Regions from separate parts of the Paenibacillus sp. S-38 genome, predicted to be linked through region 1. Evidence: riboswitches for the same ligand, from Rfam matches in the RefSeq annotation. Region 1 holds a riboswitch; each other region holds the start of a gene.
What was found. Region 1 has a riboswitch for cyclic di-GMP ahead of ACP26L_RS16245 (DUF192 domain-containing protein). Riboswitches for the same ligand answer to the same signal wherever they lie in the genome.

Region 1 (7,764 bases):
ATACAAGTCCCACCGACCGGAGCGGACCACATGGGACAATGGCACGCTCTGCTGGCTCCGCCCGGAATCCAGCGTTACGCGTCCCCCTTGTTGGAGCGGGTCCCCCATATGGCGGTATAGCTCAACCGTCCACCTCACAGGAAACGGACGCTGCGAAGCTCTCACGCCTCTGTGAACCTAAGCGTCGGACGCCGGATATACTCGGACGGTTCAATGCTGGCTGCCGCTGCTTCGTCCGGGGCATTTTACGCTTAGGGTGTACCACAGCTCAGGCCAGCCTTTTCAAGCGATATCGCTTCAATAGTTATCGCTTCAATAGTTATCGCTTCAATAGTTATCGCTTCAATAGTTATCTCTTCAATCGATATCTCAAATCTTACGTCATTCGCGCGATACCGACCGGAGCGGTTTGGCTGCTGCCAAGGCACGGGCCGGTGTTACCGCCGCTTGCGGATCTTCCACCATTCGACGGCAGATTGAAGGATAGAGGCAATGAGCAGCACGACGACCAGCGGCATACTGCTCACATGATCTCCTCCACGGCTTTCCGTCCATAAGTCGAGCATGACCATCAACAGCAGCAGCACCAGCAGGACATAGTAGCTGAACGCCGCACTCTCGGTTGCGATGGCTTTTCCCCGTTCCCGTTCTTCCTCCATAGACTTCCAAGCGAACGCATTCAAGAGTGTGGGAAGCACCAAGGAAAGAAGGAACAGTTCCATCGTACCGAGCGGTTGGCCTTCATACAGCTTCGTGATAGTCAAGCCGAGTATACAGAGCACGGCGGCGGAGGCAGCGGCGCGGCGGAACAGTTGAAGCGGTGAAGGCATACAGGAATCGTTCCTTTCCTCGGGTATCAACCGCAGATTGACTTTCACGTCTTAGCGGTATTTGCGGACGGTCCACCATTCGATGAGGGGCTGCAGTACCAGGGCAGCGCACAAGGCGGCGAACATCGGTACGTTATCGATGGTTCCGTCCTCCGGCCCCGTCCATTCTCCGACAAGGAACAGCAGAAGCAGCACCGCAAGCATCACATGGTAACTGAGCGAGGACTCTTGGCCGAAATGGAAACGCCCATCTCATCCCTTTCCTCCACGTGCGAGTTCCAGGCGAATACATGAAACAGGGGGATCAGCACGATGGGGAGTGAGATCAGGTCGCTTTCGGTCAGCGGTCTGCCTTGGAGCAGTTTCGCGGCGTTGAGGCCGAGAACAATGAGAACAGCGACAACTGCGACGGTTCGGCGGATCAGTGGAAGGGCGGGCCGCTTTAGCTTTCTTTGCATCATCGGATCATTTCCTTTCGAAGGGGCTGAACACTCGAAGCGTCTTATCTTTGACATCCGGAAGAGACCGGGCCGCCGGTCGTCGGCGAACGATGGCGATGAACGTTCACTCCATCTTATCTGAGTCATTCCTGGCTTCCATTGCTGCGTGATGTTTAACTTCATGATCGCTCGCTTCATCACCATCAGACTCAGGAGCCGCCGCCAAGGAACAATTCGTCAACCGTCACCCCCAGGACGCGGGCAAGCTGAAAAGCGAGGGAGAGACTCGGATCGTATTTGTTGTTCTCGATGGCATTGATGGTCTGGCGGGACACCGCACAGGCTTTGGCGAGATCGTCCTGCGACAGGCCGTGGGCTTTGCGGCGGTCTTTGATGTCGTTTTTCATGGTGGAACTCCCTCAAGGTTGTCAAATATGTTTGACACTATTGTAGAGTGCAGAAGTATTGTATGTCAAATAATTCCTGTTATAAGAATGGATTGGAAGGGATTTTGGCTGACATATCGTATTAAAAAGTGAAGGAGTATGGGGGCAGAGAGGAGTCGATTACCGATGAAGTTCGCCTCCGGAATGGAAGGAGCAGGAAACGGGGTAATATAGGAGGATGAGACCAAGCCAAGGAGAGTGACGAAGCAATGGAAGGGTTCAGAATCGAACGCGATACGATGGGCGAAATCAAGGTGCCGGCGGATAAGCTGTGGGGCGCGCAGACGCAGCGCAGCAGCGAGAACTTCCGGATCGGCACCGAGCGGATGCCGCTGGAGGTGGTGCATGCCTTCGCGATCCTCAAGAAGGCGGCGGCCCGGGCCAACGAGCGGCTCGGCAAGCTGGAGCCGGAGAAGGCCGAGGCGATCTCCGCAGCGGCGACGGAGATCATCCAGGGCAGGTGGGACAACGAGTTCCCGCTCGTCGTCTGGCAGACCGGCAGCGGCACGCAGTCCAATATGAACGCGAACGAGGTCATCGCCCACCTGGCCACCAAGCGGCTGGAGGAGAGCGGCAAGACGGTGCGCATCCACCCGAATGACGATGTGAACCGCTCGCAGAGCTCCAACGATACGTTCCCGACGGCGATGCATATCGCCGGGGTGCTTGCCGTGGAGAAGCGCCTGCTGCCGGCCCTTGCCGAGCTGCAGGGTACGCTGAAGGCGAAGATGGACGAGTTCAGCGACATTGTCAAAATCGGCCGGACGCATCTGCAGGACGCCACACCGCTGACTCTCGGCCAGGAGATCAGCGGCTGGTGGGCGATGCTCGAGAAGAGCGGCGCGATGATCCGCCGGAGTGTGGAGACGATGCGCGAGCTGGCGATCGGCGGGACGGCCGTCGGCACAGGGCTCAACGCCCATCCGAGGTTCGGGGAGACCGCGGCCGAGGAGATCTCGAAGGAAACGGGCATCCCGTTCGTGTCCTCGGACAACAAGTTCCACGGCCTGACGAGCCACGACCAGATCGTCTACACGCATGGAGCGATCAAGGCGCTCGCGGCGGATCTCATGAAGATCGCCAACGATGTAAGGTGGCTGGCCAGCGGTCCGCGCTGCGGCATCGGCGAGATCCGGATCCCGGAGAACGAGCCGGGAAGCTCGATCATGCCGGGCAAGGTGAACCCGACGCAGAGCGAAGCGCTCACGATGGTCGTCTGCCAGGTGATGGGCAACGACGCGGCGATCGGATTCGCCGCCTCTCAGGGGAACTTTGAGCTGAACGTGTTCAAGCCGGTGATCATTCACAATTTCCTGCAGTCCGTCCGGCTACTGGCCGACAGCATGGAGTCGTTCAACCGCAACTGTGCGGTAGGCATTGAGCCGGACCGTGCGGTCATCCAGCGCTATCTGGAACAGTCGCTGATGCTCGTGACGGCGCTTAATCCGCATATCGGGTACGAGAAGGCGGCTTCCATCGCGAAGACGGCCCACAAGGAGGGCCTAACCCTCAAGGAAGCGGCGATGCGCAGCGGTTATTTGACGGCGGAGCAGTTCGACAGCATCGTGCGGCCCGAGGATATGATTCATCCCTGGGAATCGTAGGCCCCCTTGCTCTATAAAATACACTTCCACACCGGAGTCCGATCAGCGGGGCTCCGGTTTTTTCTGTAGATAGGAATGCAGCAGTGTCACTTCACCTTGGAACCAGCCTGATTGACGCGTACCGTCCTTATCTGGAAAAGACGAAGCCGGTTATCTTTGGAGCGCTCTTTCGTATGTTTAGATGCTGCGAACATCCGGCCTTGGCCCCGGAATACAGCGTCCAGGGGTTGGAAGGGACTGGAGAAAGCCTGCGCAGGGTGTGTCCTCTGACCAACGGTAGGGCATAGGGCCCGGCAGAACGTCTCCGTTTTTCCCGGGACTTCGCGCAGGGAGTCTCTCTTACTTCCAGCCTACCTCCAGGCAGGATCAATTTACCAGGCGGGGGATGAGGCGAGGGTTTCCTCCCGGAAGCAGGGGGGGGTGCACCGTTTCCTGCGTCGTTAGCCTCTTTTAGGCTTCATGGGTATGGTTCTTTATGTTCTAAATAAACAAGGAGTTAATGCCTATTAAATAAGCTGTCAAGCATAAAAAACATAGTTCTAAAAGCACATGGAAACTCATCAAAATCCCGATAAGATATGGCTATCAAACGAGTTCGACGACAAAATTCGCCGAATCTCGATAAAGGCAAACCTGGTGAAAACCAGCGACGCAAAGCTACAGGGGCTACCGCGATAAGATCCGCTAAGCCAGCCAGCTACCGAAAGATGACGGGGTACATAGATGTGTTCCCATCCCTCCTTTCGGCTGAAGCAGGGATATTTTGTATGAACAAGGAGGCGAAATCCAGAATGAAGCTGGTGAATCTGAATACGGGAGAAACCCTTGCATCGGACCTGCATACCGCGAAGACCTTCTTGGAGCGGCTGCGCGGCCTGATGTTCTCCAAGGAGCTGCCGCAAGGCACCGGACTTCACATCCGTCCCTGCCGCTCAATCCACACTTTCTTCATGCGTTATGCGATCGATGTACTGTATCTGGACGAGAACCATACCATTGTGGGCATGCAGGAGAAGCTGCCCCCAGGCCGGGTCGGCCCGCTGGTCCCCCGCGCCGTATCGGTCGTCGAGCTTCCTGCGGGAAGTCTCAGCCTGACGCAGACGAAGGATGGACAAGCCGTAGTATTTTTGTAAAGCAGGATTCGATATTCACAAACCCAAGCCCAACCACTCAAAGGAGAGAGACACAGCATGATGAACAAACTGAGAGCACTCGTAACCGAAGAACAGGGACAAGGAATGACGGAGTACGGTCTGGTCCTCGGACTGATCGCCGTAGCGGTGGTAGCCACGCTGGTCATGCTGCGTACGGAGATCACGAACATTTTCACAGATGCACTGAATACGGTACAAAGCCGCAATTCAACGCCATAAATCGCAGCCGGAGTGTACATGAGGCAGCCTCATGGGAATCCCGCTTCGCTTAAGCATCAACGCACCAGTAATTAACCGAATATTCAAACAAAACGGCCGGCAGGCCCCATGAATCGCATAAATCCAACCCTATCCACTCAAAGGAGAGAGACACAGCATGATGAACAAACTGAGAGCACTCGTAACCGAAGAACAAGGACAAGGAATGACGGAGTACGGTCTGGTCCTCGGGCTGATCGCCGTAGCGGTGGTAGCCACGCTGGTCATGCTGCGTACGGAAATCACGAACATTTTCACCGATGCGCTTAATACGGTACAAAGCCGCACTAACACGCCATAATCGAACAATCGACTGCAGCTTGTGGAGTGGAGCCCGGAGGTTCCTTCCAAACATCAACCAAAGCCCAACAACTCAAAGGAGAGAGACACAGCATGATGAACAAACTGAGAGCACTCGTAACCGAAGAACAGGGACAAGGAATGACGGAGTACGGTCTGGTCCTCGGGCTGATCGCCGTAGCGGTGGTAGCCACGCTGGTCATGCTGCGTACGGAAATCACGAACATTTTCACCGATGCGCTTAATACGGTACAAAGCCGCAATACAACGCCATAATCGTACAATCGACTGCAGCTTGTGGAGTGGAGCCCGGAGGTTCCTTCCAAACATCAACCAAAGCCCAACAACTCAAAGGAGAGAGACACAGTATGATGAACAAACTGAGAGCACTCGTAACCGAAGAACAAGGACAAGGAATGACGGAGTACGGTCTGGTCCTCGGACTGATCGCCGTAGCGGTGGTAGCTACGCTGGTCATGCTGCGTACGGAGATCACGAACATTTTCACCGACGCGCTCAATACGGTACAGAGCCGCACTAACACGCCATAATCGAACAATCGACTGCAGCTTGTGGAGTGGAGCCGGCGGCTCCCTCCAAACATCAACCAAAGCCCAACAACCCAAAGGAGAGAGACACAGCATGATGAACAAACTGAGAGCACTCGTAACCGAAGAACAGGGGCAAGGAATGACGGAGTATGGACTGGTCCTCGGACTGATCGCCGTAGCGGTAGTAGCTACGCTGGTCATGCTGCGTACGGAGATCACGAACATTTTCACCGACGCGCTGAACACCGTTCAAAGCCGCAGCACTACGCCTTAATTGGGGCAGCGGCACGGAAGCTTGCGGTTTGAAGCTAAGCCGCAGGCTCCGGCCTTACCGGATTCACTTCCGACCATACATAAAGAAAGAGGGGAGTTTCATGCTGATTGACGCCGCGCTGCTCGCCATTCTGGTGGTATGCGTAGTTACGGATATTCGATCCCGGAAAATTTACAACAAAGTCATCGGTCCCGGCCTGCTCGCCGCACTGGTGCTGCAGGCAGCGGAGGGCGGCTGGGGAGGAATCCTCGCTGCAGGCGCAGGCTTCGCCGCCGGCCTCGGCATTCTGCTCATTCCTTACCTCCTCGGCGGCATGGGCGCCGGCGACGTCAAGCTCCTTGCGCTGGTGGGCGCCTTCAAGGGAGCGGCCTTCGTCGGCATGGCCGCCGTCTACATGGCCCTGGTGGGCGGGGCGATGGCACTCTTCGTGCTGCTGCTCCGCCCGGGCTGGAAGGAAAGGGTGCGCAGCCTCTATCTTGCCGTTGGCTCGGTGCGGTCCGGACTCGGACTGCCCACCGCACTACCGTCACAGGGGGGAACGGCACCGCTCACGTACCCTTACGGTCCGGCGATCGCGGGCGGCTGCCTCCTCTGCTACCTGGCGAAAGGATGGGGAATGGGATGAGACGGATAGAAGATAGGAAGGGGCACGGGGGAGCGGCGGGTCAGCCGGGTACCTCCTCCTTGCGACGAAGGATTCGGCTGCTCCGTGAGGAGAAAGGACAGTCCTTGACGGAGTTAGCGCTGATGCTGCCTCTGCTGCTGTTTCTGGTCTGCGGCATCGTAGACTTCGGCCGCGTGCTGTATGCGTACCTGCACCTGAATCTGGCGGCGCAGGAAACGGTCCGCCTCGGAGGGCTGGGACGCAGCGATGCGGACATTACCGCATTCGCCCGCAATTACGTGCATCTGGGCAAGGCGGAGTCGCTCGTGGTGACGATCGATCCTCTGGAGGCCCGGCGCAAGTCCGGCGAGTATGTCAAGGTAACATTGCGGTATCCGGTAGGGTACATTACACCGCTGGTGGGAGGGCTGCTGCCGGCGCCGGTTGTGGCGGCGGATTCGACCATAAGGGTAGAGTGAGAAAACAGCGACGGAAAGGGGGAAGAGTCATGGGAAGACGTTTCCTCGGGGAGCAGCAGGGCAGCGCCCTGATCCTCGCAGCCGTGATGCTCGCCGTGCTGCTCAGCGCAGCGGGCTTGGTCATCGACGGGGGGACGGTCTACGTACAGAAGAGCCGGCTGCAGAAAGCCGCCAATGCGGCGGCGCTGTCGGGGGCTCAGGAGCTGACCGCCGACCACAACAAGGTGATCGGTGTAGTGCAGGAGGTGCTGCTCCGGCATGGGGAGGAGCAGTCCCTGGTGGCGGCACAGGTGGAGCCCGGCCGCAAAGTAACGGTGACGCTCAGCCGGGAGGTGAAGCTCGGCTTCTCCGGGCTGTTCGGCAGAGCTGCCGCCCCTGTGGAAGCCCGGGCGGCAGCCGAGATCCTGACGATGGGAGAGGCGGCCGGCGCCGCGCCGCTCGGGATCGATGAGAGCATTCCGCTCGAATTCGGAAGGCAGTACCGGCTGAAGGTGGACCAAACGGAAGTGAGCTACGGCAATTTCGGGGTGCTGGCGCTTGGAGGCACAGGGGCGGCGACCTATGAAGACAATCTGAAGCACGGCTATAAGAATGTGCTCAAGGTCGGGGATATCATTGAGACCCAGACAGGCAATATCGCGGACAAAACACGAAACGGCGTCAACGAGCGAATCGACAGCTGTCCCTACCCGGAAGGGGATTACTCCCACCGGGACTGCACCCGGATCATCTTAATCCCGGTGTATAAGCCCTACGCCCAGTCCTCCAACCAGTTGAAAAGGGTGGAAATCAAGGGATTCGCATACTTTTATATCACGAAACCG
Region 2 (7,764 bases), 1.0 Mb from region 1:
AAGGCGGTATCGGCCGTGCAGGGGGCAGAGGGAACCGTGGACTTCGGAGAGAAGACCGCCCTGATTACGGCCCCGGACCACTCGTCCTCCGCTGAGGCGCTCGACGCCATCCGCAAGCTGGGCTACAACGTCAGCGTCGTGGCCTGAGAGCAGGACGAATCGGAGGGACCGGATGTATCCTATCCCACGGAACATCGGGTTGGGGGATCGGCACCGCACGGGGCGTGAGCACGGCGGGCAATATGCGGGTGAAAGCAGCGGCAGCGCTGCCGTGGATGGTTAGGCGATATAACCATCGTATGATCATGAACCGGCTCCTGAACGATTTCATCTGATCGTTCAGGGGCCGGCTTTGTTGTGCGGAGATTCGGAAGAGGGGAGGCTGCGGGGCTTCCTCGGGGGCAGGGACAGCAGAGCGGTCCGGCCCGGTGTTCTCGACCGACGAATGCCGCCCGCACTTCGATCCACCGGGCTATCCGGCACTTCGCCCGGGCAGCGGACCCTGCCGCGGCTACACGGCCACGCAGCCGGCGAACTGCTCGCGGAACCAGGCCTCATCGAGGTTGCGGCCGATGATGACGAACTCGCTGCGCCGCTCCTCGCCTTCCTTCCAGCTTCGGTCGGAATCGGAGGTGAAGAGCATGTGGATGCCTTGGAACAATACGCGTTCCTCGACATCCTTGATATGGAGCACGCCCTTGTAACGGAACGTGTCTACGCCGTGCTCGGACAGCCATACGCCGAGGAAATCCTCGAGCTTCTTGAGATCGAGGGAGCGATCCTCGCGGAAGACGAGGGAGGTGACAGCGTCGTCATGCTCGTGTGCCTCTTCTTCGAGAAAGCCCGGGTCGAGCTCCAGCTTCTTCTCAAGCTCGAAGGCTTCGATGCCGAGGACCTTGTCCAGCTCGATCTGCGAGCAGTGGGTGCGGTAGATCCTTCCGGCCGGGTTCATGGCACGCAGGCGCATCTCCAGTCCGCTCCGACAATCAGCTGGTTGTCGATCCCGACTTCACCGAATTTGTTGACGATTACGGCGATCTTATGCCCGTGATCCGCCGTCAGGATATGGTTCAGGAGGGTTGTTTTGTCCGCACCGAGGAACCCGGTTAGCACAGTGACGGGAATCAGGGGAGCGGAGTCGGGGGCTTGAAGGTCAGACATAGGGAATGCTTCTTTTTATATAATAGTAATTATTACTTTTAATAGAATGAGTTACACAGAGGAGGTTGTTAACTCAAAAAGTAATATTTACGAAATAACACCGCAATCCGGAAGAAACCGAGCCCTGGGCCCCGTGTTAGAATAAGTGACAGATCTTCCTCATATATAAACGACGTAGCCTAACGGCATACGCGAGACAGATCGATTAAAGGAGGCTGTGTAATGAAAAAAGTTTGGCTTATTCTGGGATGGATCGGGCTCATCCTAGTGGCAATTCTGTTCGTTCAGGCAGGAGTACTGAAACTGATCGGCGAGACGATGAGCGTCGAAGGCTTCAAAGCGATGGGCTTCCCGGATTGGTTCCGTCTGTTGATCGGCCTGCTGGAAGCGGTTGGCGGGGTGGCTCTGCTGTTCCGCAGGACCGCGCGTTACGCAGCGGCACTGCTCGGCGCGATCATGATTGGGGCCATCGTGACGATTCTGACGGTGGGCAACCCGCCGGATGTGGCGTTCCCAGCGGTTACCCTGGTGCTTCTTGTGCTGGTCGGCCTGCTGAGGAAGCCCGCGGACCCAAGGACAGCGGGGGAGCTTGACCTCGGAAGGTAAGACTTCATCGCCGATCCCCTAATAGATGCAATGCCTGGGAACACCCGAACAATAGGATAGAAAGCTGTGCCTGCCGCTGGGGATCCGGCGGTTTTTTTGTGCTTCATGCCGAACTGTTGAGAGGGGATTGAAAAAAGCCATCTCCTCATGTACCATGAACTTGCGATACATACGTGTTAGATAATATAACGCAATTACGGGAGGAGAGAGACACAATGATGCAACCTTCGATGCGAAAGAAAAAGCGCTTAACATCCCTGCTGGCAGGTACGCTTCTGCTGGCTGCTCCGCTGCCGGCCTACGCGGCCCCGCCGGAGCTCTCTCTATCCGCTCATGAAGCGGCTCTGCAGGCTGCCCCGCTGTCCTCCGATGGCTCCGGGCTTCCCGGGGCCGCGCCTATGGCCTCTGCCGAGCTGGCCGGCCTGCTGCGCCAGGCGGCGGAGCTGGCGGGCAAGAGCACGGAGTTCCAGCTTCCGCCGGGCGATGCCGTCTCCCGGAAGGATACGGCTGCAGCGCTGTCCGAAGCGCTGCAGCTCAGCCCCGCGGCCGAGCCTTACATGGATGTGCCGGACGATTCGCCGTATACTTCCGTCGTCGGAGCCGTCTACAAGCTGGGTCTCATGACCGGCTACGGCTCCTATTGGTTCGGGGCGGAAGATCCCCTCACCAGGGAGCAGGCTTACACCGTCGCTGACCGTGTATACGGCTATCTGAGGCCGTTCGAGCTCGTGGAAGCGACGATCCCGGAGATGCAGACCGCCATGGCTCAAGGCAAGCTGACCTCCGCAGAGCTGGTACAGATGTATCTGGACCGGATTGCGAAGTACGACAAGCAGGGTGTGAGCTTGAATTCGATGATCTCGCTCAATCCCGAAGCGCTGGAGATTGCGATGGCGCTGGATGAGGAGCGGCAGACCCAGGGGCCGCGGGGACCGCTGCACGGCATCCCGATCATCGTCAAGGATAATTACGATACCGAAGATATGGCCACGACGGCCGGCTGCCTCTGCCTGAAGGATTCGATGCCGGGCAAGGACGCCGACCAGGTGGCGAAGCTCAAAGCCGCCGGAGCCATTATCCTCGGCAAGTCTAACCTGAGCGAGTTCGCCTTCAATATTACGACGACCAGCTCGCTCGGCGGCCAGACGCTGAACCCGTATGCGCTGCAGTTCAACCCGGGCGGCTCGAGCGGCGGAACGGGTGCCTCCATCGCGGCGAACTTCGCGGCAGCGGGGATGGGAACGGATACCGGAGGTTCGATCCGTGTTCCTTCCGCCTTCAACAGCCTGGTAGGCATCCGGCCTACCGTAGGCCTCTCCAGCCGTGACGGGATTATCCCGCTGGCCCTCACCCAGGATGTCGGCGGCCCGATGGCCCGCAGCGTCACTGATGCGGCCATCCTGCTCGACGCCACGGCCGGTTATGACCCCGATGATACCGCAACGGCCTTCGGCGTGGGCCGGATTCCCGCAAGCTATACGTCGTTCCTGGATGCCGACGGCCTCAAAGGTGTCCGGATCGGCGTAGCCGTGGAGCTGATTGGCTCGGAGCCGCAGCAGAAGGCGGTCAGCGACCTCGTCTACAAGGCGGTGGATGACCTCGAGCGGCTTGGCGCGCAGACCGTGCCGATCCTCATCCCTCATGCGGAAGAGATCGGGAAGTACCCGAGCCTCAGCGGTTACGAGTTCAAGTTCAACCTGAACGACTACCTGAAGGAGCTTGGGCCCAAGGCCCCTTACGCTACCTTGAACGACATAATCGAGTCAGGACAATACATCAAGGCGCAGGAAGAGCCGATGAAAGCCCGTAACGCCCGCGAATCCCTGGATACGCAAGAGTATAAAGATATCGTTCTGTTCCGTACGAAGCTCACCAGGGAATCGCTGCTTACGGTAATGGCGGATCACGATCTGGATGCGATCGTGTATCCGACCTCCGCTTACCCGGCGGCCCCGATCGGGGAGCCGCAGAACTCCGGTTCGAACACGAAGTTCAGTCCGTTCTCCGGCTTCCCTGCCGTCACGGTGCCTGCGGGCTTCACTCCGGAAGGCCTGCCGGTAGGGCTCGAGTTCCTGGGCCGAGCGTTCGACGAAGGCTTTCTGATCCGGCTGGCCTATGCCTATGAACAAGGAACGCTGCACCGCAAGCCGCCCGCCCTTCTTCCTTAATAAGAGAATCCGCTCTTCATACCAACAGACCGGCCCCCTGCTCGCAGCTGTGAGCAGGGGGCCGGTCTGTACAGCATATATTACATCATCAGGAGTGGAAGTTCAGGGAAGGCTGCCCCTGATGATCGGCTCACCGACAGAGCAGTCCGTCCCGGTGAGCTAACCGCCCCGGTAGAAGAAGCATCTCTTGCCCCCGAGCCGTTTGGCCGCATACATGGCCTGATCCGCCGCGTCGAGCAGATTAGGCATGGTCCGCGCATCCTGGGGGTATAGGGCGATGCCGACGGAAGGCGACGTTTGAATCGGCACATCCTCCAGGCGATAAGGCTTGGAGAGATGCTCAACGATGGCATTCGACAGTTCATGCACCCGCTCTATGCTGCCTGGGGAAGACAGGGACACCGCAAACTCGTCTCCCCCGAGACGGGCCATGCTCATTCCGTCCTGCTGCAGAGTGGACAGCCGTTTGGCTACGGCCTGCAGGAGCAGGTCGCCTGTGCGGTGGCCGTGATTGTCATTGATGGGCTTGAACTTGTCCAGGTCGAAATACAGGACGGCCACAGGCCGCGGCCCTGCCTCAGCAAGCTTTTGTTCCAGATCGAGCATGAAGGCCCGCCGGTTCATCAGCCCCGTCAGGCTGTCACTGCTTGCGATCCGCTCCAGCTTGCGGAGGGATTCGCTCAGCTTGTCGTTGAGCGTCTCCCGCTCCGTAAGGAAGTGGATCTGCCGGACGAGGACAAGCAGAACGGTAAGCGTCAGTCCCCAGGCGAACACATCCGTCGTCAGGCGGAAGAAGACCAAGATGACGATCAGCAGGAGCAGGCCGGTATAGGGAACCGAGAAACGGACCACCCGGCCGAGACGGCCTTCTACAGGGGCGGCATCCGGTTCATCGGAGATGGAGCGGATGCCGGCCACTGCCATCCAGAAGGCGGCGCCCGTCCAGAAGGTGTCGATCCAGGGCTCCAGGGCATCCAGGGCACGGATATCAATCAGCAGCATGTAGAGCGTGTCCCCCGACATATAGCTCAGGCAGCCGATGGTCAGCATCCGCATGGTCCGTCGGCTCATCCGCCGCTCCCCGTTCAGCAGCCAGGAGGTGAGGACGAACACCATGAGCAGAGAGGTGATCGGATAGAGGAGGTCGACGGTAATCGTGACGAGATTGAGATTCTCTTCGCCGTAATAGACCGGCTTGATCAGGAACTCCCAGCTGATCACGGCGAGACTCACCACCAGAATCAGGGAGTCGAGCAGGTAGCGGTTCTTCTCCCCTGAGCGGACCCATCCGTAGAAAGCGACCAGGTAAATCAGCGACTGGGAAACCCAGAAGATATCGGCGATACCGATCTCAGGCGGCTCCATATTCCATATCCATTCATAGGAGCCCCAGATGAGCTGAGCCATCATCTCGCAAAAGACAGATATGCCGATCAGACTCCAGAATCGCTTCTGGGGACCGGTGTGGGAGCGGATCACTTCGATCAATACACCCAAGGAGAGGGCTGGAGCCAGGATATCCATCAGATAGAGGGGGAATATGTATTCGCCGTACGCTAAGGATATGGCAGCCTGCACGGATACGAAGAGCAGGCCTAGAATCAGAAGGCGGGAAGAGTTGGCCGATGTCATGTTGGAAGCGCCCCTTTGATATCAAAAAAACCATCACCCAAGCAGGTGATGGTTGTATGCACACCACTAAGGCGGCCCGGCTGCCATAGAATGACATAGCATTCCGTAGGCCCGAAGCTTTGCGTCCTTATTTTTCAATAAGTTTGCTTTTTACAAGTGAAGTTAAGATAGATGGATTATAAATCATGATTACCTATTAATAATAAAAGACCTGCGCGTTTTCGTCAAAATGTAAAAAATGTCTATTTAGGAAAATGGGTTGTGAAATGGAATGAAATCGGGACAGGCGTGCCTTAGCTGCTGCCGGGAGCGAAAGGGGAAGCCCTGTAACTGAGGTGCCGCCGTAGACAAGACCGGCCGGATGAACGACAGCCGGAGAGGAAGGCTTCCTTCTCCGGCTGCCGGTGTCCAGCGGCTGTCCGGTATGGGACAGGCTGGTTTTTGTTATTTTTTCAAAGTGTCCTTCTTGACTTCCTCGACGAACACATCATGGGAATCGCGGGTGCTGCCCGGCTGAATCTCGACGAGCGCGTACTTCTTGTCGCCGATCATGATGACGTCCTCGACCTCCGGGAGCGGCTCCTCGAGGTACACGGTACCCAGGTATGAGTTGCTTTTCTTCAGTTTAATGTTCCAACGGAACTGCGGCTTGGCCATGTTCTAGTCCTCCTGAACTTCATATGACATTCAAGTTACCATAGTTTTTCCTAAAATAAAAGAGAAGGCGGGGCAGCCGGAACCGCGGATTCCTGCAAAAAGTACAGAAGAATGATATTTTGCGGGGGTAATCCGCGTGGGAGCGTTTGCTATAATCGGTTCAGCGGTCTGCCAAAGCTTGGTTAACCGCTTACAACGAAGACAGGGAGGTCGTTTTCAGGCATGCGATTCGTGAAAAAAAGCACGGCCCTGCTGCTGGTGGCAGCCATGGCGCTGACATGGGTTCCCCAGGGGGCGCGGGCTGCAGAGCAGGAGAGCGTGATCCGCATCAATCCCATTGAGGGGCTGAGCCCGGATTTCATTAAAGGCTCGGATGTCTCCATGCTGAGCCAGATTAAAGAAAGCGGAGGGCATTACTACGACGGCGGCGTAGAGAAAGATGCGCTGCAGATCCTGAAGGACCATGGGACGAACTGGGTGCGTCTGCGGATCTGGAACAACCCGGTGGATGAGCAGGGGAATCCGCTTGGCGGAGGCAATAACGACCTGGCGCGGACGGTGGAGACTGCTGTTTATGCAAAGGAGCTGGGCCTGAAGGTGCTGCTCGATTTCCACTACAGCGACTTCTGGGCGGATCCGGGCAAGCAGTTCAAGCCGGCCGCATGGGAGAATCTCAGCGGCGCCGAGCTGGAGCAGGAGGTCTACAACTATACCGACAGCGTACTCCGTGAGCTCAAGGCGAAGGACGCGATGCCGGACATGGTGCAGATCGGCAACGAGACGAACGGCGGCATGATCTGGCCGGACGGCAAGACGTGGCAGCAGTCCGCCGGAGAAGAGATCGGCGGCTATGACGGGTTCGCGAATCTCCTGAAGGCAGGGATCCGCGCGGTGAAGGACAACGATCCGGAGAACCAGACGCGGATCATGCTGCATCTGGCGGACGGCGGGGACAACGCCCTCTACCACAGGGTGTTCGATGCGCTTACGGCCCGCGGCGTGAACTTTGATATCATTGGCCTCTCGTTCTACCCGTACTGGCACGGTACGCTGGAAGAGCTGAAGCAGAACATGAACGATATCAGCGCTCGTTATAACAAAGACGTTATCGTCGTGGAGACAGCCTACGCATACACGCTGGAGAACGGCGACGGGTTCACGAACATTTTCGGACCGGCGGAACAAAGCGCAGGCGGCTACAAAGCGACGGTGCAGGGACAGGCCCAGGCGGTGCGGGATATCATGAACGCGGTTCATGAGGTGCCGGGCGGCCGTGGTCTCGGCGTGTTCTACTGGGAGCAGGACTGGATTCCCGTAGAGGGCGCGGGGTGGAAGACCGGAGAGGGCAACGGCTGGGATAACCAGGCGATGTTCGACTTCGAGGGCAATGCACTTCCATCGCTCGATGTGTATAACCTCGTCTCGGCTCCGCTTGAAGACGAGCCTTACGTGGCGGAACTGCAATATGTGCAGCCGGTGACCATGGAGATCACCGTGGGCGGCGAGCTGCAGCTTCCCGCTGAGGTGAAGGGCGAGTTCA
Region 3 (7,764 bases), 3.5 Mb from region 1:
CCGTTTCCACGACACCCGTTTGACCATTGTAAGCAGCCCCTCTCGGAATCTATGACTCTATAAACATATAAGTTCTAGTAGTCATTATGACCCGATTGCGAGAGTTTATACTTCATAGACCACAAAATGATAGCAAACAGCCGCCATCCTGCTCTTCTTGGAATGGCGGCTGATCCTGCGATGCCCTCATGCTAGCTTCCCCTGCCGCTGCGGTAAGCGACCACATGCCGCTCGATGCCGGCAAGGTCCGGCACGACGAGCACGCCGTCCCAGTCGGCCGCCGCCTCGAGCAGCCGGCGCACTTCCGGAGCCTGCCCCTGGCCTACCTCGAAGCCGACCAGCCGCGGCACCGCCGGCAGCTGGAGCAGCTGCTGCGTCAGCCGCCGGTACGGCTCCAGGCCGTCGGGCCCGCCGTAGAGCGCGGTTCGCGGCTCGTACAGCCGCACCTCCGGCTGCAGGCCCGCCTCATCCGAATCCGGGATGTACGGCGGATTCGAGACGACCAGATCGAGCGCGATGCCCTGCTCGATCCACGGGAGGAGCAGATCCCCTTCCACGAAGGTGATCCGCTCCTCCACCCCGTGGCGCACGGCATTGGCCTGCGCCACATCCAGGGCTGCGCGCGAGATGTCCGAGGCCATCAGGCGCCACGAAGGGCACTGCGACGCCAGCGTAACCGCGATGGCGCCGCTGCCGGTGCCCACATCGGCCGCGAGCGGACCTTCTCCGCCCTCGCCGGGGCCCATCCACAGCTGCCTTCCGAGCCGGATGACGGCCTCGACCAGCAGCTCCGTCTCCGGCCGCGGGATCAGCACGGCCGGCGTCACCGTATAGGGGAGCCCGTAGAACTCCTGCTCCCCGATGATGTACTGCGCCGGCTCGCCCGCCGCCTTGCGCTCGAGCACGCGCTGCCACAGCGCCTCCCGCTCCGGCGGGAACGGCTCCGGCCAGCGGAGCAGCAGCCCGCTGCGGCTCTCGCCTAGCACATAGGCGAGCAGCAGCTCGCTGTTGGACCCGGGCTCGCGCACACCATGTGCCGCCAAAAAAGAAGAAGCCTCGGTATAGGCTTCACGTATGGTTCTTCGCCGCTCATCAAGCACCGGCGTATTCTCCTTTTTCCATCTGTTCCGTCTGCGCGGCGATCGTCAGGGCCGATACAATCTCTCCCATGTCGCCGTTCATGATCGAATCCAGACGGTGCAGCGTGAGACCAATCCGGTGATCGGTCACGCGGCTCTGCGGGAAGTTGTAGGTGCGGATCCGCTCGGAGCGGTCGCCTGTACCGACCTTGCTCTTCCGCTCGGCACCGTACTTCTCCATCTCTTCCTGCTGCGCTTTATCGAAGATCCGCGCCCGCAGTACCTGCAGGGCCTTCTCTTTGTTCGAGTTCTGCGATTTGCCGTCCTGGCACGTTGCCACGATCCCCGTCGGGATGTGCGTCACGCGCACCGCCGACTTCGTCGTGTTGACGGACTGTCCGCCGGCGCCGCTCGAACAGAACGTGTCGACCCGGATGTCATTGTCGTGAATCTCGATATCGAACTCTTCCATCTCCGGCATCACGGACACCGTAGACGTCGAGGTATGGATCCGGCCGCCAGACTCCGTCGCCGGAATCCGCTGTACGCGGTGCGCTCCGCTCTCGAACTTCAGCTTGCTGTAAGCGCCCTTGCCGTTGACCATGAAGATGATCTCCTTGAAGCCGCCAAGGTCGTTCATGCTCACATCCATGACATCGATTTTCCAGCCCTGCGTATCCGCATATTTGGTATACATGCGGTACAGGTCAGCCGCGAACAGCGCCGCCTCGTCTCCGCCGGCCGCGCCGCGGATCTCGACGATGACGTTCTTGTCGTCGTTCGGATCCTTCGGCATCATGAGCACCTTGATGCGCTCTTCGAGCTCGGTCTTGCGCTCCGTCAGCTCTTCGAGCTCCATCTTGACGAGCTCTTTCATTTCATCGTCAAGCTTCTCCGCCTGCATGGCCCGAGCGGCTTCGTACTGCTCCGACACGCTCTTGTATTCCATGTAAGCATCATACGTTTCCTGCAGGTCGGACTGTTCCTTCGAGAACTCCCGCAGCTTCTTGGAGTCGCCCGCGACATCGGGGTCGCAGAGCAGCTCGCTCAATTTCTCATAACGGTCCGCCAGCGCTTGTAGCCGGTCCAGCATCGTCATTCACCCTTTCCCTTCATTTCCGTTTCTTCGTATCCGTGCCCATGGCATCCTACTGACTGTTTCCTGCTGTCTGCTCCGCCGCCTTGATGTCCTTGAAGGCTAAGGCGGCTCCACTCTCATGAAGTCCGGCTGCCGCGGGCCCCGCTATACGTTGAAACGGAAATGCATGACGTCGCCGTCCTGCACCACGTACTCTTTGCCTTCGAGGCGCAGCAGCCCTTTTTCCTTCGCCGCATTCATGGAGCCGGAATTCGTCAAATCTTCGTAGCCGACCACTTCCGCACGGATAAATCCGCGTTCGAAGTCCGTATGGATCACGCCTGCCGCTTGAGGAGCCTTCATCCCCTTGCGGATCGTCCAGGCGCGCACTTCCTGTACGCCGGCCGTGAAGTACGTATACAGACCGAGCAGCTTATAGGCCGCTTTGATCAGACGGCCGAGGCCGGATTCCTGCAGGCCGAGCTCCTCGAGGAACATCGCCTTGTCTTCGCCTTCGAGCTCCGCAATCTCGGACTCTACTTTGGCCGAGATCGGCACGACCTCCGCATTCTCGGCGGCCGCATATTCGCGCACCTGCTGAACGTACGGGTTGCCGTCGCTGTTCGCTACTTCCGCCTCGCTGACGTTCGCCGCATAGAGGACCGGCTTCATCGTGAGCAGGTGCAGGTCGCGGATCAGCAGCTTCTCTTCATCGGTGAGGTCGAGGCTGCGGGCCGGCTTGTCGTTGTAGAGCGCTTCTTTGACTTTCTCGAGCGTCTCGACTTCCTGGGCCACCTTCTTGTCGCCGCCCTTCAGGTTCTTGCGGGAGCGCTCGATCTTCCGGTCAACGGAGTCTACGTCGGCGAGGATGAGCTCGAGATTGATCGTCTCGATGTCGCTGATCGGATCAACCTTGCCGGAGACGTGCGTGATGTTCTCGTCCTGGAAGCAGCGGACGACATGCACGATCGCGTCGACTTCGCGGATATGCGAGAGGAACTTGTTGCCAAGGCCTTCGCCCTTGCTCGCCCCCTTGACGATACCGGCAATATCGATGAATTCAAATGCAGTCGGCACGATGCGGTTCGGCGTCACGATCTTCGCAAGGCCTTCGAGACGCTCGTCCGGCACTTCCACTACGCCGACGTTCGGATCTATAGTACAAAACGGGTAGTTCGCTGATTCTGCCCCAGCTTGTGTTATCGCATTAAACAACGTGGACTTCCCTACGTTCGGCAGCCCGACGATTCCTGCTTTCAAAGCCATATCAAGGACAACTCCTATCCGGTATTCCGCTTAGATTCTGACATTCTATTATAGCTTATTATTAGCCAGTTTGTCACGCAGTTACACTTTTTGGAACCGGGCTTATGTAAAAAAGCCGGCCCCCGCCGCGCACGGAGTCCAGCCTGCTGCGGGCATTCGCCTGTCAGGAGCGCCCTTCATCTTATTGTTCCGGCTGCCCCGAGACCCGGCGCAGCTCGTTGGCCAGCCGGTTCGCCTCGGTCCGGCTCTCCTCATCCTGCGAGGCGTAGTAGATCGCCGACAGGAAGCCGATCAGCTTGTTCGCGTCCTCCGGCGCGATCAGCACCTCGGGCTTCGGGGGCGTAACGATCGTGCAGGCCTTGAGCTCGTCGGCCACATCCTGTACGAAGTTCGCGAACGATTTGCCGAGCTGCCGCAGAGGCGTCTGCGGGTCGCTGCGCCGTGCCGGGTCCAGGATGTAGTGCCCGGTGATGTCCGTCAGCGGATTCAGACCATACCGGTTACAGGCATAAGCGAAAACCCATACGTACCTTTTGTACGATTCCGACAGATTGATGCTTCCGCCGTAGCACAACTCCACCGCACCGGCCGTATCGTTGGCATCGGTGCCATACCGCGCATTATCGGTCGTCACGTTATAGAGCACGTGATACGCCTTTTCCGCCGTGCCTGTCAGCAGGGGTATGCATTCGATAATCTGCTTGTCATCGACGAACAAATGGGCGGAGGACGCCATATCATTGCGTGTCCTTTCGTAATACGCCACGTTCGCCGCCGCGGTTGAGCTCGGATTTCCCGTATCATGGGCCACCATGAAGCGGCAGCCGGATAAGGGAAGCTTAGGCCTTCTCTGGCTGGGTCCCGTCAAGTAGCGTGGAATGATCTCGTACTTCATCAAAAAAGCCACGATCCTCACCACCTCTTCTTCTATCATACAGCATATGCTGCAAAGAGGTGGACGGTACGCGGCGCATACGTCTGGCTGTCCTGGTTATAGGTGATTCGGCTGTCTTCTCTGCCCGGCTTAGGCCTATTTAAAGACCCGCTTTGCCGTCTCTTCCCGCTTCGTGCGAAAATGCGTTTCGACCTGCTTTTTCAGAACATAAGCACGAAGCGAGTTTGCTTTATCCTTGGCCAGATCGATGAACTGGGCTCCAAAATAAAACTCTCCGTTCTCGGTTCTCTCGGTACGAGCGATTTCCGCGCGGCACGCCATTTCGACGCCGAGATCCAAATGCAGGTGCACTACAGCTCCCCTGCCGATACGAAGATCTTCGCGGATGGTAAACCCAATCCCGCTTACACTGACATTGTGCACACTGAGATCGATCTTGTCTTCAAGCAGCCGGTCGCTGCCGTCCGCCATCTGTACCGAAAGCACACGTCCGTCTTCCTTCACAGTAATCCGGGGGTTCTCCCGCTTCTCGGCAAACAAATTCCGGTTCTGCGGCGGGTTGATAATGATCAGAGCACCGTGGTCTTTAGCTACTACTGTCGATTCAAAGATATAAATACCGCCCGGGGAATAGACGGTCAGCTTGACGGTGTCTCCGAGTTCGAACACTTTATACTCCGACATTTCGATCTCCAGAATATCGCCTTCCGCATAGGTCAGAATACCGGTAGAAACGAAGCTTGCCTTCTCTACGACCGTCCGGCTGTGAAGCAGGATGCCGCTGGGGCTGTGGTACGTCTCGTCTGTAAGGCTGTAAGATGATCTTGCTGCAGCCATCTTCATCATGGGGTTGCCACCTCTCGCATGGTTATGTGTTTTCTGGGATGTAGGGGATCGGCCAAGCCAAAAAGGCCGACTCCATTCGCAAAGAGGGATCCGCCGGGGGGTTCGTGAGTCCATTCGGCGGCCAGGCTGTCATAGTCCCTGCAGGACCGTAGACCCTAAGCTTTGCGTCCCTGCCTTTCGACAGGTTTGCCGTGAAGCGAATGATTCTTATGAAATTCCTAGTCACTTAGCATCAGTTTTTAGGCACATATACCTATCATTACTCTTCATTATAGGTATGAGAACCCGATTCTTCAAGTGTTTTTTTGATCCTATCCGCCGCCATTTATTCACATGTGTATAAACGATATTAGTTATTCACACTGTTAAGGGTCTGTGGACAAGTTGGGCAATAGGGATAGAACTTGCTCTATCATGCACTTTTTTCTACAATGGACTGGGAAACGGATCGGATTATCCACAATTTTATCCACAGCGTGTTGACAAAGAATAACTTCTGCCGTCACCCTGTCCACATCAGCAGAAATGAGAGGTTTGCAGCTATGGAGGAAGAACACGTACGCTTCATGCGTGCCGCGATCGAAGAAGCACGCAAAGCCGAAGCGATACGGGAGGTGCCGATCGGGGCGGTTATCGTCCGGGAAGGCGAGATTATCGGGCGCGGCTATAACCGGCGGGAGACGGATAAGGACCCCTTGGCCCATGCGGAGCTCATCGCCATCCGCGAGGCAAGCGAGCATCTGGATGCCTGGCGGCTGCTGAACTGCCGTCTTTATGTTACCCTCGAGCCCTGTCCCATGTGTGCGGGGGCGATCGTCCAGTCGCGGATCGTTCAGGTGGTCTACGGTACGCAGGATCCCAAGGCGGGATGTGCCGGCACACTAATGAACCTGCTGCAGGAGGAACGGTTCAATCACCGGGTTGACGTTGTCAGCGGGATTCTTCAAGAAGAATGCGGCTCGATGCTGACCGATTTCTTCCGCAGGCTGCGGGCAAAGAAGTAGCCGGGCTGTCAGTTAAGAAGCAAGCATAAGGTGACGTGGGGAAGGACAAGGCGCTTGTCCTTCCCTTTGTGCTCTATCTGGCCTTCTGGCGCAGAGGCCGAAGCCAGAGCATAGCCAGCCCTCCGGCCACCAGCAGCGCAAGCACGTACCATCCATACTTGGTGACCGTGCGGGAGATCACGTCGATCGAATCCCCGAAGTAATATCCGAGCATGAAGTAACCCAGCGTCCACAAGAATCCCGTAGAGTAAGAGTAAAGTGCATACGTCCGGTAGGGCATGCCGTTGATGCCGACCAGGTAGGGAACCAGATGCCGGACCACCGGGAGAAAATAGCTGAATACCAGCGTACCCGATCCGTAACGCCCCAGCATAGCATACGATCTTTCGATATAGGGCTCCATGCTCTTCTTCTGCCGAAGACGCTCCAGAACCGGATGCCCCATGACCCGGCCCAGCACATAACCGAGAGTTAGTCCCGAGACGACGCCCACATAGGTAATCACGAAAGCGGGCAGCGGCTTCAGTAGATGCAGCGCGCCCACCATGCCTCCGGTCATCACCACCACCTCATCCGGAATGGGCATCCCTACGATGCCGAGCCACAGGGCGAAGAACAGCGCGAGGTATCCGAACTGGTGGATGTAAGACAGCAGCGTATCAATCGTCACGTTTCTCATCTCCTTATCAAGGGCAGAGGGAAGCTCCCGGCCCGGTACTCTATCCAGATTTCCCGGAGAACCCTTCCTCTAAACGCCGAAGAACCGTTCCCTGTGGGGAACGGCTTTTACTAGAGTCTCAATGTTATGTGAGCCACGGCCTGTGCATACCTAATCCTACTCCATTGTTCTATCCCGTCATATGCGCCTGCCCTGATTGGGATTACGGCTGCCGAACAGGAGCCGGATGCCTCCGCCGATGAGCAGGACCGAAATGACGAACGTCTGGAAATACCGTTCGAACCAGTAGATGATTCTCCTCTGTATCTCAGAAGTGACCCACAGATCGAGCAGCTGCAGCAGCACTTGATCGAACAAATAATAAACACCGAGGCCGAGAAGACCGAAGCCAACCCAGCGCTGATAGTGCAGCAGCCACTCGACGACCGGGATATCCCGGAGCTCTTCCCTCTCCCATCTGGAGATATGCTGCAGGGCATCGAAGAAGCTGAAGAACCACAGCAGGGGGATCAGGAACATGAAGAGAGAGAGCCGCAGCACATCCAGGATGTAGACCGCGAGCAGAAACCCTGCCATGAGCTGGAAGCCCCTCTTCTGCAGGCCGAGATACATATGGCCCGCTCCCGGGAAGACGGAGAGAATCGCCGCAAGCGTCCGGTTCTTCCGTCCGCCGCCCCGCCACTCCTGAAAGTCCTCGAAGAACGTCCGGTCCGGCAGCGGTTCACCGGCTTCCCGGCGCTTCAGGAGCTGTACGCAGTCGAACATGCCGTAGAGCCAGACGATGGGGAGAACCCCCAGGAAGACGAAGAAATCGTCCTGACCGGTTAATGCCGCGAGGAACAGTGTCATGACGATGAAGCCGAAGAATACCGCCATGAAGGCCAGGCCCCGCTGCATCAGACCGAGATGAAAGTGCC
Region 4 (7,764 bases), 3.7 Mb from region 1:
AGCGCCGTGCCGTTCGCCACGACGGTTCCTTCCGCTGCGTTCGGAGCGGTTACCGTCATCGTTTCGGAAGCGATACCGGATTGGCTGTCCTTCGCTGTGTAAGACAGGGTCACCGTGTCGCCCAGGGTAGCCACTTCTTTAAGATCCATCGCTACCACCGGAGCGGTACGGTCAATGTTCACGGTTATGCTCTTGGCTGCTTCTACGTTGCCTGCGGCATCCTTGGAGTAGAAGGCAATGGTGTTCGCGCCTTCGGCAGTTACCTTCACCGCGGTACCTTCGGCATAAGGCGCGCCATTCACGGAGTAGAACGTTTGGGCTGCGCCGCTGCCCGCATCGGTAGCGGTGAACGCTGCGGTTACATCTTCTTTGGACCAGCCTGCAGGTACGGAAGCTTCGGTTACAGGCGCCGTGCGGTCAACCTGCACGGATACCTTGTTTGCTTCCTCCTTGTTGCCTTTTCCATCGACGGAGTAGAAAACAATCTCATGAATACCGTCCGTACCGATCACAAGGCTTGTGCCTTGGACAAACGGTGCGCCGTCTACGGAGTAGTACGTGCCTGCAACGCCGCTGAGCGCGTCTTCAGCCGTCAGCGTGACAGCCGCTTCGCCTGCAGACCAGCCGCTTGGCGCATCAGCTTTCGTTACCGGAGCCGTGCGGTCGATCACGACTTCAACCGTTTGTGCTTTTTCTTCGTTGCCTGTCAAATCTACAGAGTAGAACGATACGCTGTGCTTGCCTTCTTCCGCCACTTGGACGGATGTGCCTTCAACATACGCTGCGCCGTCTACGGAGTAGAACGTCTTTGCCGTTCCGCTGGCTGGATCCACCGCGGTGAAGCTTACTTTTCCGTCTTCGGAGAGTGCCGTTGTTACAGGTGCCGTGCGGTCAATAAGGACTTTCACACTGCGGGCCTGCTCTTTGTTGCCGGCCTTGTCTACAGAGTAGAACGATACTTCCGTTGTTCCTTCGCTGCTGATCACAGCAGAGGTGCCTTCGGTATATGCACCGCCGCCGATGGAATAGAACGTACCGGCGACTCCGCTGCCCGTATCGGCTGCTGCCAAGGTAACCGTAACCTCACCTGCAGTCCAGCCCTCCGGTGCAGCTGCTTCCGTTACCGGAGCCGTACGGTCCATCACAACTTCGATGCTTTGAGCTGTTTCTTTGTTCCCCGCGGCATCCACCGTGTAGAAGGATACTTGATGGGATCCATCCGCGCTGATTTCAACCGATGTACCTTGAGTATATGGCGCTCCGTCCACGGAATAGAAGGTTGCCGCCACACCGCTGGCTGCATCAGCAGCTGTCAGAGTAACCACGCCTTCTGGGGAAACCTGGGACGCAGTGACCGGTGCGGTACGGTCGATTCTTACCATAGCCGTACGCGGCTCTTCTTTGTTGCCCGCTTGGTCCACCGAGTAGAATGCGAGGGTGTGTTCTCCCTCTTCGTTGAACGTTACTGCCGTGCCTGTCTGGTATTCTCCGCCGTCCATGGCGTAGTAGGTTGCAGCTACTCCACTGTCGGTATCGGTTGCTGTCAGGGTAACGACCGGCGAACCGCTGGTCCATGCGCCCGAAGCATCCGACGACGTCACCGGAGCGGCTGTGTCCGTCACCAGACGGGCCGTGACCACGTTCGACGGTGCAGATTCGCCAAAGGAATTGCTGTAGGATGTTACATAGAACTCATGGTTTGCGTAAGGCAGATTCGTTACCGTGTAAGACAGATTGTTCAAATTCTTCGTCAGAGCGACCGGCTGGCCGTCCACGATTTGGTACACGTTGTATCCATTCGCATAGGTAGCGAAGGTCCACAGGATTTGGGCCGTTTTGCTGTCAGTCAGCTTGAGACTGGCCGTTGGCGGCTGCATCTCCGGATAGATGATGTTCTCGCTCCAGCGGGCCGATGGTGCGGACTCGCCGAACCGGGTGCTGACTGCCGTGACTTCGTAGTGATGCGTCGTTTCCGTCAGGTTGTACACTTTGTAGGTCAGTGCCGTACCTTTGTAGAGCAGCTGTCTTGTACCGCCGGTTACTTCGTAGAGACGGTACTCATTCGCCCAAGTTACGGAATTCCAAGTGAATGTCATATTGTTTGCATTGAACACGGAGCCCTTAAGCACCGGTGGCTGCACTACCGGCCATACGAGTGTGAATGTGACTTTGGAGGCGGCCGGTGATTCACCGAAGCGGTCGCTGTAAGACACGACCTCATATTCATAGCTGCCTTCCGGCATGTTGGATTCCACTGCGGACAATCCACCGCCGGTGACTGTCTTCTTCAGCACGCGCTGCCCGCCTTGGATCGCATAGACACGGTAGGCTGTGGCATAAGTTACGCTGTTCCAGGACAAGACAATGTCATTGCCCGAGGAGATGGCATAGCGGAAGTTCGCCGGCGCCTGCATAACCGGGAAGACCAGCGGGAACGTCACGGTGCTGCCTTCCGGCGATTCGCCGAAGCGGTCGCTCACCGAGTGCACCACATAAGTGTAGTCGGCTTCCGGCTGGTTCGCCATCACGGCCGAAGTGGTGGTGACCGTCTTCACGAACACCTTCTCGGCACCTTTCATCTGGTACACCTTGTACGATGTGGCATAAGTGGAGGCCGTCCATCTCAGCGTAACATCGTTACCGCTGGAGAGGCTGTACGTCAGGTTCGTCGGCGGCAGCATCGTCTGCTCGTTCACCGATACGGACACTTGGCTGCCCTCCGGAGATTCCCCGAAACGGGTGCTTACGGAATGAACGACATACGTGTGATCACCATTTGCTAATTTCGAAAACGTAGTGGTAAGAGAAGTAACCGTCGTTTTCAGGACTTTCTCACCGTTCACAAGCTCATACACTTTATAGCTGTTCGCGTAGGTTGCGCCGGTCCAGGAAAGGACCGCATCGTTGCCGTTCTGAAGTTTAACCGCCAGATTGGCGGGTGCTGCCATGACCGGGAAGACAATCGGAACGGTGATTTCCGCGCCGCTTGGGGATTCGCCCAGTGTATTCGATACGGAGTGAACAGCATAGCTGTATTCACCGGCCGGCAGATTCGAGTAATACACGGTGGTTCCGGTAACGGTGCTCTTCAATACTTTTTGACCATCGATGATTTGGTATACCTTATAGCTGTTGGCATAAGGAGCCGCAGTCCACTTCAGCGTCAGATCATTGCCGCTCGTAATGGTTTGTGTCAGGCCTGTTGGAGCAGCCATCGTTTCGCCGTTCAAGGTGAACGTCAACCGCGTGGCCTGTGCCGATTCGCCGAAGCGGTTCGAATAGCTTGCAACCTCGAAGGTATACTCGCCCGGCGACTGATTGTAGAAGGTGACGTTCGTTGCGGATACCGTATTCTTCAGCGTCCGCTGGCCGTTTACGATCTGATACACTTTGTAAGAGTTGGCGTTAGCCGCCGCATCCCAGGAAAGGACGAAGTCGGTGGCGCTCTTGGCTGTTTGGATCAAGTTCGCCGGAGGCTGAATCACTGGTACCTCAACGGTTACTGCTGCCTCACTGCCCTCGGCGGAATCACCGAATTTAGTAGAGGTGGAGTACACCTTGTACGTATAAGTGCCGCTCGGCTGGTTAGTAAAGGTAACCGTCAGCGCGCTAACCGTGCTCTTCAGCACCGGCTGGCCGTCCACGATCTGGTATACCTTGTAGCCCGTCGCGTTGGCCGCAGAGGTCCAAGCCAGCACGATGTCATTCACATTCTGAAGCTTAGCTGTCAGTCCGCCAGGCGCGCTCATCGTCACCGAACCCACGGTGATCGAGACGGATGCCGCATCGGCGGAATCCCCGTAACGTGTGCTGGTCGAGCGAATTTCATAGGTGTAATCGCCGGCCGGTTGATTCGTATAGGTTACTGCCGTACCGGTAACCGTACCTTTAAGCACCGGCTGTCCGTCCACGATTTGGTATACCTTGTAACCCGTTGCATTAGCGGCAGCCGTCCAGGACAGGGTGATGTCGTTCACGTTCTGGATCCGGGCTGCAGCATTGGTTGGAGGAAGCAGGGTAATGCTGCTTACCGTAAAGGCTAGCTTCGCAGCTTCAGCGGACTCACCGAAGCGGTCGCTGTAAGAACGAATTTCGTAAGTATAGTCTCCCGCCGGCAGTGCGGTAAAAGCGGCACTTGTCGTCGTGACCGTCTTCTGCAGTACAGGCTGTCCATCGATAATCTGGTACACTTTATAAGAACCCGCATAAGTCACTGCATTCCACCGAAGGGTCACATCGCTGCCGTTCGACAGCGTGTAGGATGGACCGGTCGGTGCCGCCATGACTGGAGTAACCACCGTAACCTGCAGCGGAGTGCCGCGCTGGGATTCGCCATACAGCGAGTTCACAGCGGATACGGCGTAAGTGTATGTGCCGGCTTGATTGTTCGCAATAGAGAACGTCCGGTTAGCCGTGCTTGTCAGCAGCGAGGCACTGCCATCGGCTGCCATGCTGTAAACGTTATAAGTCTGGGCATTCGCAGATGAGCCCCAGCTCAGTACAATATCATTGCCGTTCTGGATGGTGTACGTCAGTGTTGCCGGTGCAGCCATCTCAGGATAAACCACTTCCACGTTGATCGGTGCACTTGGGCCCGACTCGCCTTCAGCGCTCAGCGTCGATACGACATAAGTATACGAGCCTTCAGCCAGGTTGCTTGCCGTGTAGGAAGTTGTTGTCGACTTGGCGAGGGGCTTCAACTGACCCTCTCCAATCTCATAAATCTGATAGCCTGTCGCCCCGTAGACCGAACTCCACGAGAGCTTTACATCATCAGGTGTCACAAACTGCGATGCCAGATTGCTCGGCGGCAGGATAGACGAGTTGATTTCCGCAGCAAAAGCGCTTACTCCGGGAAGAACCAGCTGAAGAAGAAGCAGCAGGGAAACAAAGAAAGAAAATTGCGAGCGATACGGTTTGCCCATGAATGTAGTCCTACCTTTCTTGGTGTGTGAGGGGCATTGGTCCAATAAAAAAAGAACCCCGGACAAGGTTCATAGGCATAAAGCTATGATTCCTTGTGGCAACCGGCTGCCTTCCTTTAAGAGAAATATCTCTTACCGGTTCAGGCCCTGTGGCTTTGCGTCACGCAGTTTCCTGCGTTTTGCCCTTTTCACTAGAATATGATGAGTACGTTTCTATCATATTCGATTTAGGGCAAACTGTCTATAGATAAGTACGATTTAAGTAGGTATAAATACCTTGTAAAAATAGGTTTTTGTCGAATTTAATCGAAAAAGACATTCGACTTTTCCAAGGGAAGCTGCTGATGCTCCCCTTCGTAGTTCCTCCGCAGCAGGAGCCGTCGTCATGATCCTACGGGCTGTACGCAAGCTGAAGATCCGTGGGTGCTGCAGGCGCAGGAGCAAAACCGCCGCCCCATCAAAAGATTCTGCTGCGACTGCGGCCGTCAACGAATAAAGCCGGCGATCTTCCCGCGGCACTTCAGAAAGCCTGCCGTATGACGCCGATGTGTCGTACTAGGTAAATCGAGACGGTGCCGAATCCCATACGGATGCCTTTGCGCTAGTAAATGTCAGATGGAATGTGTAACGACTGATGCCTCCTTTTCCGACTCCTTATGGAGTTATCGTTTCTACAAGCCCTCGTATCGACCGGGGCTGCTTCTTTTATCGGCGTGATTCTACCGCGAGTTGATAGGTTAATAGTAAGCATCCAACGATTCAAACAAAATAAAAAGGAGGTAGTTCAAATGGGTTTCTTATGGTCCTTGATTATCGGCGGTATCATCGGTTGGCTGGCTGGCATGATTATGGGGAAGGATCTCCCCGGCGGCATTATCGGTAACATCATCGCAGGTTTTGTAGGTGCATGGCTCGGTGGTCTTCTCCTGGGTGACTGGGGTCCGGAAGTCGGCGGCTTCTATATCGTCCCTGCGTTGATCGGTTCGATCGCGCTGGTCTTTATCGTAAGCCTGATCCTGCGCTCCATCGGACGCAATAGGGTTTAACGAATAAGAACCTGCCGCTGATTCCTACGTGGAAGCTTCCGCTTTCACTCCCAACCCATATCACAGCAAAGAGCGCCGAAGACGGATACTTCGGCGCTCTTTGCTGTTCGGTATCTACCAAGGTGCATCGGACTTAGGGCGAAAGACGCCCGCTTCCTCCTCTCGCCGCGTACCGCCTCCTTGTCCGTCCGTTTCACGCAAAAAAGCGGTACGGCTCCCTCACCAACCGGTGAAGAGCCGTACCGCCATATAGGGTTATACTGTAGGAGCAGACGGGTACATCAGGACATCGTAGCGCTTTTCTTCTTCGTTTCACGCTGGGGGACGACAAGCTGCGGAACCATCTTCATGCTTCGAACCATGGGGACATTGCACAGCGGGCAAGCCGGTACATGCTCCATCGCATAGTGATCCCGCATCCAGCTTCGGCAGCCTTCCTGCTCGCAGGACCAAACCGCCGTGTTCTCCAGCGGCGCTGCGGGAGCAGGTTTTCTTCGAAAATACATGATTCTCCTCCTTATGACTTCCCTTGGGAAAGGGGTGCCCCGGCCCGTTCTTCCGTAAAGAACAGGCAGGCACCCCTTTCATTTGACCATAAAAAACTGCCCCTAACACCGGTTAAGGGCAGTTTTTCTTTTGCATTGTGGGTATTACAGCTTTACAACGTTCTCAGCTTGTGGACCACGGTTGCCTTGAACTACGTTGAACTCAACGCGCTGACCTTCGTCGAGGGTTTTGAAGCCTTCGCCTTGGATTGCGGAGAAGTGTACGAATACGTCGCTGCCGCCTTCAACTTCGATGAAGCCGAAACCTTTTTCTGCGTTGAACCATTTCACTGTACCTGTTTGCATGTGAGAAAACCTCCAAAATTTGATTTGTAACATGTTCTTTTTACTTCGGTTGAAATAAAAAATTCACACATTACAAAAGGTTCCATCTTACAAATGATAACCCTTTACAATATGTGAATTCAGGTTACAAATATATGATATGTTTACATCTTACCACAGCGCCAAAGGGATTGCAAGACGATTGCCCAGAAAAAAGAAAATAAGTTATACAATAGAGAGGAGACCGCCGGATGCCTTCCAGCGGCTCCTTTTCCTGCACCCCATCACGCTTTGAACCGGCCGACCAGCATCTGAAGCTCCCGGGCCATATGTGCCAAGTGCTGCGAAGAAGCGGACATCTCCCCTCCATGGTCGCAAGCTGTTCCTCCGTAGCCGCGGAAACCTGCTGAGTGCCCGACGAGGCCTCCTCGGCAATCCGGAGGATCCCCCGGATCGTCTCCGTCATCCGCTGTGTGCCGGCCGTCATCCCGCGGCCCCCTGCCGTTACCGCAGCGATCCGCTCCGCCAGGGCGGAAACGGAGCTCTCGATCTCCCTGAACGAGGTGCCCGCTTCCTGCATGCTGCCCATGCCCTCCTGCACCTGAGCGGCGGTCCGGCGGGTGGACTGAACCGCCGCCTGGGTCTGCTCCTGGATCCCCGTGACAAGCAGGTGCACCTCCTGTGCCGCACCGATCGACTGATCCGCCAGCTTGCGTACCTCACTGGCCACAACGGCGAAGCCCTTCCCATGCTCGCCGGCTCTCGCAGCCTCAATGGAAGCGTTGGGTGCAAGCAGGTTGGTCTGGCCCGCCATGTCCGTCATCAGGCCGACAATGCCGCTGAATCCGCTCGGACTGTCCGCCAAGCGTGTGCATAACCTCGGCCAGTCCGTCCACCGTCCGATGGATGTCCTCCATCCGGGTGGCGGCATTCTGCACGCTGCGGCTGCCTTCCCGCGCCGCT

Region 2: it holds a riboswitch for cyclic di-GMP, as region 1 does, so the genes downstream of both, ACP26L_RS11670 (diguanylate cyclase domain-containing protein) here and ACP26L_RS16245 (DUF192 domain-containing protein) in region 1, are expected to answer to the same signal.
Region 3: it holds a riboswitch for cyclic di-GMP, as region 1 does, so the genes downstream of both, ACP26L_RS00165 (PilZ domain-containing protein) here and ACP26L_RS16245 (DUF192 domain-containing protein) in region 1, are expected to answer to the same signal.
Region 4: it holds a riboswitch for cyclic di-GMP, as region 1 does, so the genes downstream of both, ACP26L_RS35165 (OmpL47-type beta-barrel domain-containing protein) here and ACP26L_RS16245 (DUF192 domain-containing protein) in region 1, are expected to answer to the same signal.

What each region holds. Positions count from the first base shown of each region.
Region 1 covers NZ_CP187970.1:3,540,623-3,548,386, forward strand. The annotation lists gene ACP26L_RS16220 (hypothetical protein) at 438-830, opposite strand; gene ACP26L_RS16225 (hypothetical protein) at 882-1,037, opposite strand; gene ACP26L_RS16230 (hypothetical protein) at 1,034-1,468, opposite strand; gene ACP26L_RS16235 (helix-turn-helix transcriptional regulator) at 1,480-1,677, opposite strand; gene fumC (class II fumarate hydratase) at 1,926-3,320, shown strand; cyclic di-GMP riboswitch class I at 3,937-4,025, shown strand; gene ACP26L_RS16245 (DUF192 domain-containing protein) at 4,112-4,453, shown strand; gene ACP26L_RS16250 (Flp family type IVb pilin) at 4,511-4,693, shown strand; gene ACP26L_RS16255 (Flp family type IVb pilin) at 4,851-5,033, shown strand; gene ACP26L_RS16260 (Flp family type IVb pilin) at 5,126-5,308, shown strand; gene ACP26L_RS16265 (Flp family type IVb pilin) at 5,401-5,583, shown strand; gene ACP26L_RS16270 (Flp family type IVb pilin) at 5,675-5,857, shown strand; gene ACP26L_RS16275 (A24 family peptidase) at 5,958-6,482, shown strand; gene ACP26L_RS16280 (TadE/TadG family type IV pilus assembly protein) at 6,587-6,940, shown strand; gene ACP26L_RS16285 (pilus assembly protein TadG-related protein) at 6,970-7,764, shown strand, end outside.
Region 2 covers NZ_CP187970.1:2,519,195-2,526,958, forward strand. The annotation lists gene ACP26L_RS11645 (heavy-metal-associated domain-containing protein) at 1-147, shown strand, start outside; gene ACP26L_RS11650 (CobW family GTP-binding protein) at 512-967, opposite strand; partial or broken gene ACP26L_RS11655 (GTP-binding protein) at 973-1,128, opposite strand; gene ACP26L_RS11660 (DoxX family protein) at 1,384-1,767, shown strand; gene ACP26L_RS11665 (amidase family protein) at 1,983-3,935, shown strand; gene ACP26L_RS11670 (diguanylate cyclase domain-containing protein) at 4,095-5,567, opposite strand; cyclic di-GMP riboswitch class I at 5,635-5,725, opposite strand; gene ACP26L_RS11675 (hypothetical protein) at 6,012-6,224, opposite strand; gene ACP26L_RS11680 (glycosyl hydrolase 53 family protein) at 6,447-7,764, shown strand, end outside.
Region 3 covers NZ_CP187970.1:28,544-36,307, reverse strand. The annotation lists gene spoIIR (stage II sporulation protein R) at 1-27, opposite strand, end outside; gene prmC (peptide chain release factor N(5)-glutamine methyltransferase) at 192-1,100, opposite strand; gene prfA (peptide chain release factor 1) at 1,093-2,172, opposite strand; gene ychF (redox-regulated ATPase YchF) at 2,323-3,423, opposite strand; gene ACP26L_RS00170 (peptidoglycan recognition protein family protein) at 3,605-4,330, opposite strand; gene ACP26L_RS00165 (PilZ domain-containing protein) at 4,454-5,164, opposite strand; cyclic di-GMP riboswitch class I at 5,278-5,365, opposite strand; gene tadA (tRNA adenosine(34) deaminase TadA) at 5,707-6,168, shown strand; gene ACP26L_RS00155 (DedA family protein) at 6,242-6,847, opposite strand; gene ACP26L_RS00150 (hypothetical protein) at 7,025-7,764, opposite strand, start outside.
Region 4 covers NZ_CP187970.1:8,028,007-8,035,770, forward strand. The annotation lists gene ACP26L_RS35165 (OmpL47-type beta-barrel domain-containing protein) at 1-4,925, opposite strand, end outside; cyclic di-GMP riboswitch class I at 5,020-5,119, opposite strand; gene ACP26L_RS35170 (GlsB/YeaQ/YmgE family stress response membrane protein) at 5,714-5,971, shown strand; gene ACP26L_RS35175 (cold-shock protein) at 6,253-6,477, opposite strand; gene ACP26L_RS35180 (cold-shock protein) at 6,622-6,822, opposite strand; gene ACP26L_RS35185 (methyl-accepting chemotaxis protein) at 6,947-7,624, opposite strand; gene ACP26L_RS35190 (methyl-accepting chemotaxis protein) at 7,572-7,764, opposite strand, start outside.